Regions from separate parts of the Methylobacterium sp. J-118 genome, predicted to be linked through region 1. Evidence: predicted binding sites of a transcription regulator. Region 1 holds the regulator's gene; each other region holds the start of a gene.

What was found. Region 1 encodes PhoB, which activates phosphate uptake and scavenging genes when phosphate is short. Its sites were predicted from a motif close to TGTCATNNANCTGTCAT; they were not measured.
Region 2: a site for PhoB is predicted at 1,282-1,298, ahead of AC3IF3_RS28125 (YdcH family protein). Genes of this name have one in related genera too.
Region 3: a site for PhoB is predicted at 1,088-1,104, ahead of AC3IF3_RS13475 (alkaline phosphatase D family protein). Genes of this name have one in related genera too.

The regions. Positions count from the first base shown of each region.
Region 1 is NZ_JBYQFA010000001.1:487,202-490,569, forward strand. Features, by position in the region: gene AC3IF3_RS02280 (protein-disulfide reductase DsbD family protein) at 1-878, shown strand, start outside; gene phoB (phosphate regulon transcriptional regulator PhoB) at 956-1,651, opposite strand; gene phoU (phosphate signaling complex protein PhoU) at 1,786-2,496, opposite strand; gene pstB (phosphate ABC transporter ATP-binding protein PstB) at 2,634-3,368, opposite strand, start outside.
Region 2 is NZ_JBYQFA010000001.1:5,758,370-5,761,737, reverse strand. Features, by position in the region: gene AC3IF3_RS28140 (5-(carboxyamino)imidazole ribonucleotide synthase) at 1-347, opposite strand, end outside; gene purE (5-(carboxyamino)imidazole ribonucleotide mutase) at 344-841, opposite strand; gene AC3IF3_RS28130 (YdcH family protein) at 920-1,138, opposite strand; gene AC3IF3_RS28125 (YdcH family protein) at 1,312-1,494, shown strand; gene AC3IF3_RS28120 (AMP-binding protein) at 1,732-3,368, shown strand, end outside.
Region 3 is NZ_JBYQFA010000001.1:2,796,058-2,799,425, reverse strand. Features, by position in the region: gene AC3IF3_RS13480 (hypothetical protein) at 1-525, shown strand, start outside; gene AC3IF3_RS13475 (alkaline phosphatase D family protein) at 1,144-2,715, shown strand; gene AC3IF3_RS13470 (SpoVR family protein) at 2,738-3,368, opposite strand, start outside.

The DNA of each region.
Region 1 (3,368 bases):
GCGCCGGCCTGAGCGGCTCGTTCTTCACCGGCGTGCTCGCCACGCTGGTGGCGACGCCCTGCACGGCGCCGTTCATGGGCTCGGCGGTGGGCTTCGCCCTGACCCAGAGCGTCGGCGTGGCGCTCGCCGTCTTCGCGAGCCTCGGGCTCGGCCTGGCCCTGCCATTCCTGGCGCTGACCCTCTGGCCGCCGGCCCTGCGGGCGCTGCCGCGGCCGGGCGCCTGGATGGAGACCCTCAAGCAGGGGCTCGCCTTCCCGGTCTATGCCACCGTGGCCTGGCTGATCTGGGTCCTGGCGCAGCAGGTCGAGCCGAGGGGCCTTCTGGCGGCGTTGATCGGCTTGGTGCTGGTGGGCTTCGCCGCCTGGGCCTGGGAGCGCGGGCGCGGCGCTGCGCCCGGGGCCGCCCGGATCGCGCAGGTCGGCGCGGCCCTGGCGCTCTTCGCCGTCGCGGCCCTCGCGCTCACCCTCCCGCAGGACCGTGCGGGTCCGGGCGCGCAGGCCTTCACCGGCGGCGCCGAGCCATTTACCCAGGCGCGCCTGGACACGCTGGTGAACGCGGGCAGACCTGTCTTCGTCAACATGACCGCGGCCTGGTGCATCACCTGCGCGGTCAACGAGACCACCTCCCTCTCCACGAAGGCGGTGCGGACCGCGATGACCGAGCGGGGCGTGACGTACCTGAAGGGCGACTGGACCAACCAGAATCCCGAGATCACCCGCCTCCTGGAAAAGCACGGGCGGAGCGGCGTGCCGCTATACCTGCTCTATGCCGGCGCGGGGGAGCCTCTGGTGCTGCCCCAGATCCTCACCGAGGGGACGGTGCTTCAGGCTCTGGCCTCGGTTCCGACCGCCGACAAGAGCGCCGCGCTGACCCGCTGAGCAGCGCGGCCGGTGTCGATGCAGGGTTTCCAAACGGGCTGGATCCCGGACATTTTGAATCCGAGAGACCGCGCCGCTCAAGCCTCGAGCGAGAAGGTCTCGTCGAAGGCGTATCCGGAGCCGCGGACGGTGCGGATCGGATCGGGCTGGCGCGGACCGTTCAGCGCCTTGCGCAGGCGCCCGACATGCACGTCCACGGTGCGCTCGTCGATATAGACGTCGTGGCCCCAGACCCCGTCGAGGAGCTGTTCCCGGGAGAAGACCCGCCCCGGGGCGAGCATCAGGAATTCGAGCAGGCGGAACTCGGTGGGGCCGAGATGCAGCTCCTCGCCGGCGCGGCGCACCCGGTGGCCGGTGCGGTCGAGTTCGAGATCCCCGGCGGCCAGCCGATCCGAGACATGGGCGGGCTTGGCCCGGCGCAGGAGGGCGCGGATCCGGGCGAGCAGCTCCGGGACCGAGAACGGCTTGACGATATAGTCGTCCGCGCCCGTGCCGAGGCCGCGGACCCGGTCCCCCTCCTCCCCCCGGGCGGTGAGCATGATCACCGGTAGACGCTCGGTCTCGCGCCGGGCGCGGATGCGGCGGCAGAGCTCGATCCCGGAGAGGCCCGGCAGCATCCAGTCGAGCAGGACCAGATCGGGCATGCGCTCGGCCAGGAGCAGTTCCGCATCGTCACCGCGGGCCGCCGTATCGACCAGAAAGCCCTCGGCCTCCAGGTTGTAGCGCAGCAGCGTGGTCAGTGCCTCCTCGTCCTCGACAATCAGGACTTGCATGCTCACGTTCGATGACCTGTTCTAAGGGCGAACCCGCCGCGCGTTCTGGAGGCCCAGCCCGTCTCAACTGGAACCAGCCGTCGCCGCGGCGACCGCCCCGAAGATGGTGAGGCGCCGTGGGTTCGCTCCGGGACCTATTCGTGCTCGACCGTCGCGTAGTTCGACGCATCGTTCTTGGGCCGGTCGCCCGCCAGAGTCTCGCCGGTGGCGAGATAGTGGATGGTCTCGGCGATATTGGTGGTGTGGTCGCCGATGCGTTCGACGTTCTTGGCGCAGAACAGCAGGTGGGTGCAGAACGAAATGTTGCGCGGATCCTCCATCATATAGGTCAGGAGCTCGCGAAACAGCGAATTGTACAGCGCATCGATCTCGCCGTCGCGCTCCCACACGTCATGGGCGGCCTCGATGTCGCGACTCGCGTAGGCATCCAGTACGTCCTTGAGCTGGCCCTCTGCGAGGTCGCTCATGTGGCGGACGCCCAGCACGATCTTCTGTGCCGGGGCCTGATCGGAGATCGCAACCACACGCTTCGCCACGTTCTTGGCGAGGTCGCCGATCCGCTCGAGATCGCCCGAGACGCGGATCGCCGAGATGGTCTCGCGCAGGTCGATCGCGAGCGGCTGGCGCCGGGCGATCAGCAGGACGGACCGCTCCTCGATGTCCCGCTGGAGGGCGTCGAGGCGCTTGTCCGCGAGGATCACCGCCTGGGCGAGCCCGTCGTCCCGCCGGACGAGGGCGTCGGTTGCCTCGGCGGTCATCTTCTCGGCCACGCCGCCCATCTCCGAGATCGAGCGGCGCAGGTTCTCCAGGTCGGTATCGTAGGACGAGACGATATGGCCGGGCATGGGGGAGATCCTTCGATGGGGGCCGCGACGTGCGATGCCTCGGGGACGTGCGATGCCTCGGGTCTGATGCAGATCTTACCCGGCCGCGGCGGCTATGCTCGCGCGCAGCGCCGCGGGGGTGCGGTTTCCGAGGCTGATCAGCCGAAACGGCCGGTGATGTAATCCTGCGTCCGCCGCTCGGTCGGGTTCATGAACAGCCTGTCGGTCGGCCCGACTTCGACGAGCTCGCCGAGATACATGAACGCGGTGAACTGCGAGATGCGCGCCGCCTGCTGCATGTTGTGGGTGACGATCGCGATGGTGAATTCGTCGCGCAGCTGCTCGATCAGTTCCTCGATGCGCCCCGTCGAGATCGGGTCCAGCGCCGAGGTCGGCTCGTCGAACAGGATGACGTCCGGGCGCTGGGCCACGGTGCGGGCGATGCACAGGCGCTGCTGCTGGCCGCCCGACAGGCCCATGCCGGACTGCTTGAGCTTGTCCTTCACCTCGTCCCAGAGCGCCGCCTTGCGCAGCGACGTCTCGACCCGGTCGTCGAGATCCGATTTCCCCAGCTTCTCGTAGAGGCGGATGCCGAAGGCGACGTTGTCGTAGATCGACATCGGGAACGGCGTCGGCTTCTGGAAGACCATGCCGACCCGGGCGCGCAGATCGTTGAGATCGATCTTGGGATCCAGGATGTTCATGCCGTCCAGAAGGATCTGTCCCTCGGCGCGCTGCTCCGGATAGAGGCTGTAGATCCGGTTGAAGGTCCGCAGCAGGGTCGACTTCCCGCAGCCCGAGGGGCCGATCAGGGCCGTCACCTGCCGGTCGTGGAAGTTCAGGTCGATGTTCTTCAGGCCGTGAAAATGGCCGTAGTAGAAGTTCAGCCCCTT
Region 2 (3,368 bases), 5.3 Mb from region 1:
TTGATGAAGTCCTTCTCGGACAGGCGGTCCTGCGTGGTGGCGAGCGCCCTTGCGTTCGGGTGCAGGGCAGCGTGCCGGGCCAGGATGTCGGCGGTGGCGTGGGGGATGTTCTCGAACTCGTAGGTGACGACGTCGACACTCGCCGCGAAGGCCGCCAGCGCCTGCGGATCGTCGTAGGCCGCACAGGTTGTGAAGGCGGCGACGTCGAAGGCGGGGCTGTCCTGGTCGGGGGCGTAGACGTGCACCTTGAGCCCGTAATTGGCCGCCGCGAGCGCGATCATGCGCCCGAGCTGCCCGCCGCCGACGATGCCGAGGGTGGAGCCGGGGCCGAGGGTCTGGTCCGTCACGATTGCGCTTCCGTCTCCGGCCGCTCGGCCACCGATGCGGTTTGGGCCGCACGCCATGCCTCGAGGCGCTCCGCCAGATCGGGATCGGCGAGCGCCAGAACCGATACGGCCAGCAGGGCCGCGTTGACCGACCCGGCCCGGCCGATCGCCAGGGTCCCCACCGGGATGCCGGCCGGCATCTGGACGATGGAGAGCAGGCTGTCCTGCCCGGACAGCGCCTTGGATTCCACCGGCACGCCGAAGACCGGCAGGCGGGTCATGGAAGCCGCCATGCCGGGCAGATGCGCGGCGCCGCCCGCGCCCGCGATCACGACCTTGAACCCCTCTGCCACGGCGCCCTTGGCGAAGGCCACGAGGCGGTCGGGGGTGCGGTGGGCCGACACGATCCGCGCGTCGTAGGGCACGCCCAGCGCGTCGAGCGTCTCGGCGGCGTGCCGCATGGTCGCCCAGTCGGACTGGCTGCCCATGATGATCGCGACCGGAGGCGACGCCATCGTTGATCCCGGCAAAAGAGGGCGCTTACAGGCGGCGCGGGCCCGCGGCAAGGCGCGGCCCGGCGGCGTCCACCGGCATCAGGCGATGATGTCCGGGGTGATCATATCCTCGATGTGGAAGATCCGGTCGCGCAGGGTGAGCTTGCGCTTCTTCAGGCGCTGGATCTGGAGCTGGTCCCCGGCGACGCTGTGCTCCAGCGCCTCGATGGCGCTGTCGAGGTCCCGGTGCTCCTCGCGCAACCGGGCCAGCTCGACCTCGAGGTCCGGCTGCGCGCTCTCACCCGACTCTGCCGCCATCGTCACCCGCGGACCCGTAAACCGTTCATCACCCCAGAGCATGCGTCACGCCCTTCCGCGGGACAAGCCGGACCGGCAAGCATTCACCAAGCTTGACCAGAGAAAACGCTTCAACAGGTGCGGCATCCTGTGTCAGTCTCGGCATGTCGAAACGATGACAGGAGATTCGACTCATGTCGCTGCAGACGCATCTGAGCCAACTCGCCCGGAAGCACGAAGCCCTCGAGCGCGAGATTCAGGAAGCGATCCACAGGCCTTCGGCAAACGACCTCCGCATTGCCGAGCTCAAGCGACGGAAACTCCTCCTCAAGGACGAGATCAACAGGCTGCAATCGGGCAGCGGCACGCTGCACTGAAGCGCTGATCCGTCCACCCGGACTGTAAACTCAAACACCACGGACGCCGCCGCATCGGGAGCCCCGGTGCGGCGGTTTTCCTGTGATGCGCGCTGAGCCGCTGCAGCCCGTCTCGACGGAGAGCCAGGGGCCATCGCGCGATCGTCAGGGTTGGGACCGAACCGGCCTCGCGCCCGCGCAGGAATGATCTACTCTGCGCCGACCGCCGGAGAGCGGCGGTGGGGGAACGCCGAGACGATGACGACCGCCAGCCTGCCGGGCCGCTATCCCGGGATCTACGAATCGGCCAGCCGCGATCCGGAGGCGTTCTGGCTCGACGCGGCCCGGGCGCTCGCCTGGTCGCGGGCGCCGAGCCGAGCCTTCGCGGCGGAGTCCGGCCCCTACGGCCGCTGGTTCCCGGACGGGATGCTCAACGCCTGCCACAACGCGGTGGACCGCCACGTCGAGGGCGGCCGGGCGGACCAGGTGGCGATCCGCTACGATTCCCCCGTCACCGGCACCAAGCGCAGCATCACCTACCGGGCGTTGCACGACGCCGTGGCGGCGCTGGCCGCCGTGCTGGCCGGGCTCGGCGTCGGCAAGGGCGACCGGGTCATCCTCTACATGCCGATGGTGCCCGAGGCGCTGTTCGGCATGCTGGCCTGCGCGCGGCTCGGCGCGGTCCACTCGGTGGTGTTCGGCGGCTTCGCGGCGAACGAACTGGCGGTGCGGATCGAGGACGCGGCGCCCAAGGTCGTGCTGGCCGCCTCCTGCGGGATCGAGCCGAACCGGGTGGTCGCCTACAAGCCGCTCCTCGACGCGGCCATCGCCGCCTCCAGCCACAAGCCGGATGCCTGCCTGATCCTGCAGCGCCCGCAGAGCCCCGCGACGCTGGTGCCGGGGCGGGACCGCGACTGGGCCGAGGCGGTGGCGGCCGCCCAGGCGGCGGGGGAGCGGGCGGATTGCGTGCCGGTCGCCGCCACCGACCCGCTCTACATCCTCTACACCTCGGGCACGACGGGGAAGCCCAAGGGCGTGGTCCGCGACACCGGCGGCTATCTCGTGGCGCTCGCATGGTCGATGCCGAACCTCTACGGCGTCGCCCCCGGCGAGACCTATTTCTGCGCCTCCGACATCGGCTGGGTCGTCGGCCATTCCTACATCGTCTACGCGCCGCTGCTCCACGGCTGCACGACGGTGCTCTACGAGGGCAAGCCGGTGGGCACCCCCGATGCCGGGGCGTTCTGGCGGGTCGTCGCCGAGTACGGGGTCGTCTGCCTGTTCACAGCACCGACGGCATTGCGGGCGATCAAGAAGGAGGACTCTTCGGGCGCCCGGATCGTCGACTACGACCTCTCGGCCTTCCGCAGCCTGTTCCTGGCCGGCGAGCGGGCCGATCCGGATTCCGTCGCCTGGGCCGAGCGGATGCTGAACCGGCCGGTCATCGACCATTGGTGGCAGACCGAGACCGGCTGGCCCATCGCCGGCAACCCGCTGGGGCTCGGCCTGCTGCCGGTGAAGCACGGCAGCACCTGCGTGCCGATGCCCGGCTACACGGTCGCGGTGCTCGACGAGGGCGCCAAGCCGGTCCCGGCCGGCACGATGGGCACGATCGCGCTCCGCCTGCCCCTGCCCCCCGGCTGCCTGCCGACCCTCTGGGGTTCGGATGCGCGGATGCGGTCGAGCTACCTCGCCACCTTCCCGGGCTACTACGACACCTCGGATGCCGGGGTGATCGACGCGGACGGCTACATCACGGTGCTGGGACGGACCGACGACATCATCAACGTCGCGGGCCACCGCCTGTCCACCGGCGGCATGGAGGCGGTGCTGGCCGGCCATCGGGACGTGGCGGAATGCGCGGTCATCGGCATCCGCGACGCCCTGAAGGGCGA
Region 3 (3,368 bases), 2.3 Mb from region 1:
TTTTTAGCGGATCCGTCGCGCACGGCCGCGTGGTTCTGGTGTAATTACTATGTCGGACCCCAATTGGGCATATCGACCCGGAACAACTATGCTCAAAACCCCAACCAAGAGTGGCTAAGGGTTTGGAACTATAAGCCCGGGATGGTTTGGCATGCTCATGAGCCGCCCATCCTGTTGAAGGCATATGATAACGCGGGCGATGTTCAGTTTCGCGACATGGGCAGAGAAAATCCTTTCTCCCACGCCGAAACCGAATCGCTCGGGGCCGTGTTCGATCATCTTTCCTACGTCCTCGAGTCGCAGCTCGCATTCAAGGAATCTTATTACGGGCTTAAAGGCGCCCTCAATCAATGGCGCAGACTTCAAGAGACCCAGCACTCAGCGGGCGATGAATCGGGGTCTTTAAGAGATTTTCTTTCGTGGGTGACGGACGATACCCAATATCGCTCCGTTCGAGCACTCGGTTGGAAACCGATTGCAGCTTATGATCAGTCCGCCAAATGCTGGACTTGGAATTTGCGATAACGGCTTATGGCCGACCGCGACAGGGGCGTTCACGCCGGAGGCTGAACACCGCGCATCGGCACGAGGGGTCCCGGCGCTTCGTTCCGGCAGCTGGCCGCACGGTCCGGGTCAAACGCCAATCGACCAACGAAAGCCGATCGATAAACGCCATCGGCTCGGCTCGCTCGCCCGGGGCGGCTTGCGCCCGCTCGCAACCTGGTGAACGGCTCAATCACGGTGAGAGGCGGCCTCGAGAAGCACCGTTCGCGCCGCGCGGCGCACGGCTGGGCCGGCGGAGCGCCGTCCTGCGAGGGGCTGCCTGAACACGATCCAGGCCTATCCTCGCGCGCGATCCGAACGCTCCCGGGCAACCCGGATCGCCACGACCGCCCAAGTCCCGGAGAGCCGTACAACGTCCAGCCTGTCCAGGTGGAGGGGCACGTGAAATCTCGCTGCCTGCAGCGCCGGACGGGGGTCCGCAGACGCGCGTCCCGCCGCGCTGAAGCATCGTCCCGAAGGGTGGCCGCCGGCTTTCGGCAAAAGACGATGCGCGTGCGCGCTTTCGCGCCACGCGCTCCCGGCCCGTCATCCGGCTGTCGCGGCGCCCTGCGATGGGCGCCGCATGTTGGAGGGCCTCTCATGTCCGCAAGTCGCCGCCAGATCCTTCTCAGCGGAGGCGCCGGTCTGGTCGGGCTGGCCTCGGGCCTCGCGCGGCCCGGCCTGAGCCGCGCCGCCGACCGGCCGGTCCTGAGCCACGGGCTGCAATCGGGCGATGTCGGCACCGACTCGGCCGTGGTCAGGGCCCGGTCCGACCGGCCCGCCCGGGCGATCATCGAGTGGGCGACCACCGAGCGCTTCTCCGAGATCCGCGGCGGGGTCTTCGCCGACGCCCTGCCCGAGACCGACGGCACCGTGAAGGTGGCGCTCACCGGTCTGCCGGCGGGCCAGGACGTGTTCTACCGGGTCCGCCTCCAGGACGTCGCCGCGCCGACGATCGTCGGACCGGCCCAGGTCGGGCGGTTCCGCACCGCGCCGGCGGACCGGCGCTCGGTCTCGTTCTGCTGGTCGGGCGACACGGCGGGCCAGGGCTGGGGCATCGACGAGACCCGCGGCGGCATGACCGTCTATTCCGCCATCCTGAAGAACCGGCCGGACTTCTTCATCCATTCCGGCGACACGATCTACGCCGACGGGCCGATCCAGCCCGAGGTGAAGCTCCCCGATGGCAGCCTCTGGCGCAACCGGGTGACCGAGGCGGTCGCCAAGCCGGCCGAGACGCTGGAAGAATTCCGCGGCCGGCACAAGTACAACCTCACCGACCGGAACGTGCTGGCCATGAATGCCGCCGTGCCGATCCTGGCGCAATGGGACGACCACGAGGTCACCAACAACTGGTGGCCGGGCGAGCCCCTGACCCGGGCCGAGCACCTGAAGAAGAAATACACCGACCCGAACGCGCTCGCCCTGCAGCTGCGCGCGTCGCGGGCGTTCCACGAATACATGCCGATGCGCTTCGAGCCCTCGGAGCCCGGCCGGGTCTATCGCAGGATCGGCTACGGCCCGCTGGTCGATGTGTTCATGCTCGACATGCGCTCCTACCGGGGCCCGAACGGCGAGAACCGCCAGACGGAATACGGCCCCGACGCCTACTTCCTGGGGCCGCAGCAGATCGCGTGGCTGAAGCGGGCGCTGCTCGATTCGCGCGCCACCTGGAAGGTGATCGCCGCCGACATGCCGCTGGGCCTCGTGGTGACCTACGACGTCGACCGCAATTTCGGTTCGGAGGCGGTGGCGCAGGGCGACGGACCGCCCCTCGGGCGCGAATTGGAGATCGCCGACCTGCTGCGCTTCATCAAGAGCGCCGGGATCCGCAACACCGTCTGGCTCACGGCCGACGTGCACTACACGGCGGCGCATTACTACGACCCCGACAAGGCGCAGTTTCAGGATTTCGACCCGTTCTGGGAGTTCGTCTCCGGGCCGCTGCACGCCGGCACCTTCGGCCCGAACGCCCTCGACGACACGTTCGGCCCGCAGCTGCGCTTCGTGAAGGCGCCCGACAAGGGGCAGGTCAACCTGTCGCCGGCCGCGGGCTACCAGTTCTTCGGCCATGTGGCGGTCGACGGCGCCACCGAGCAGATGACCGTGACGCTGAAGGACGCGGCCGACACCGACCTCTGGCACGTCACCCTGGATCCCGCGAAGGCGTGACGGTGCCCCGCGCGGGGCGCGATCAGAAGAAGATCGGCCGCGCGCTGGCGGAAATCTCGCCGAGCACCGTGCCGGTGGCCGGCTCGACCTCCTTGAGCACCACGTCGTAGCCCCAGAGGTCGGCGAGGTGCTGGAGCACGCGCTTGGCGTCCTCCTTCTGCAGGGTGATCTTGTTGATCGCCTTGTGGTGCAGGATCAGGCGCCGGTCGCCCTCGAGATCCACGTCCACCACCTCGATGTCGGGATCGAGCCACGCGACGTCGTACTGGCGGGCGAAGGACCGGCGCATCTTGCGGTAGCCGCGCTCGTCGTGGATCGCCTCCACCCGCAGTTCCGGCTCCTCCGGGTCGTCGACCACGTGGAACAGGCGCAGGTCGCGCATCAGCTTGGGCGACAGGAACTGCTGGATGAAGCTCTCGTCGCGGTAATTCTCCCAGCAGTCGCGCAAAACCGCCATCGGATCGCCGGTGCCGGCGATCTCGGGGAACCAGTCCCGGTCCTCGTCGGTGGGCTGCTCCACGATGCGGGCGATGTCCTGCATCATCGCGAAGCCGATCGCGTAGGGGTTGTGGCCGCCATAGGAGCGGTCGTCGTAGTTCGGCTGCCGGATGACGTTGGTGTGCGACTGGAGAAACTCCAGATAAGCGGCCTCG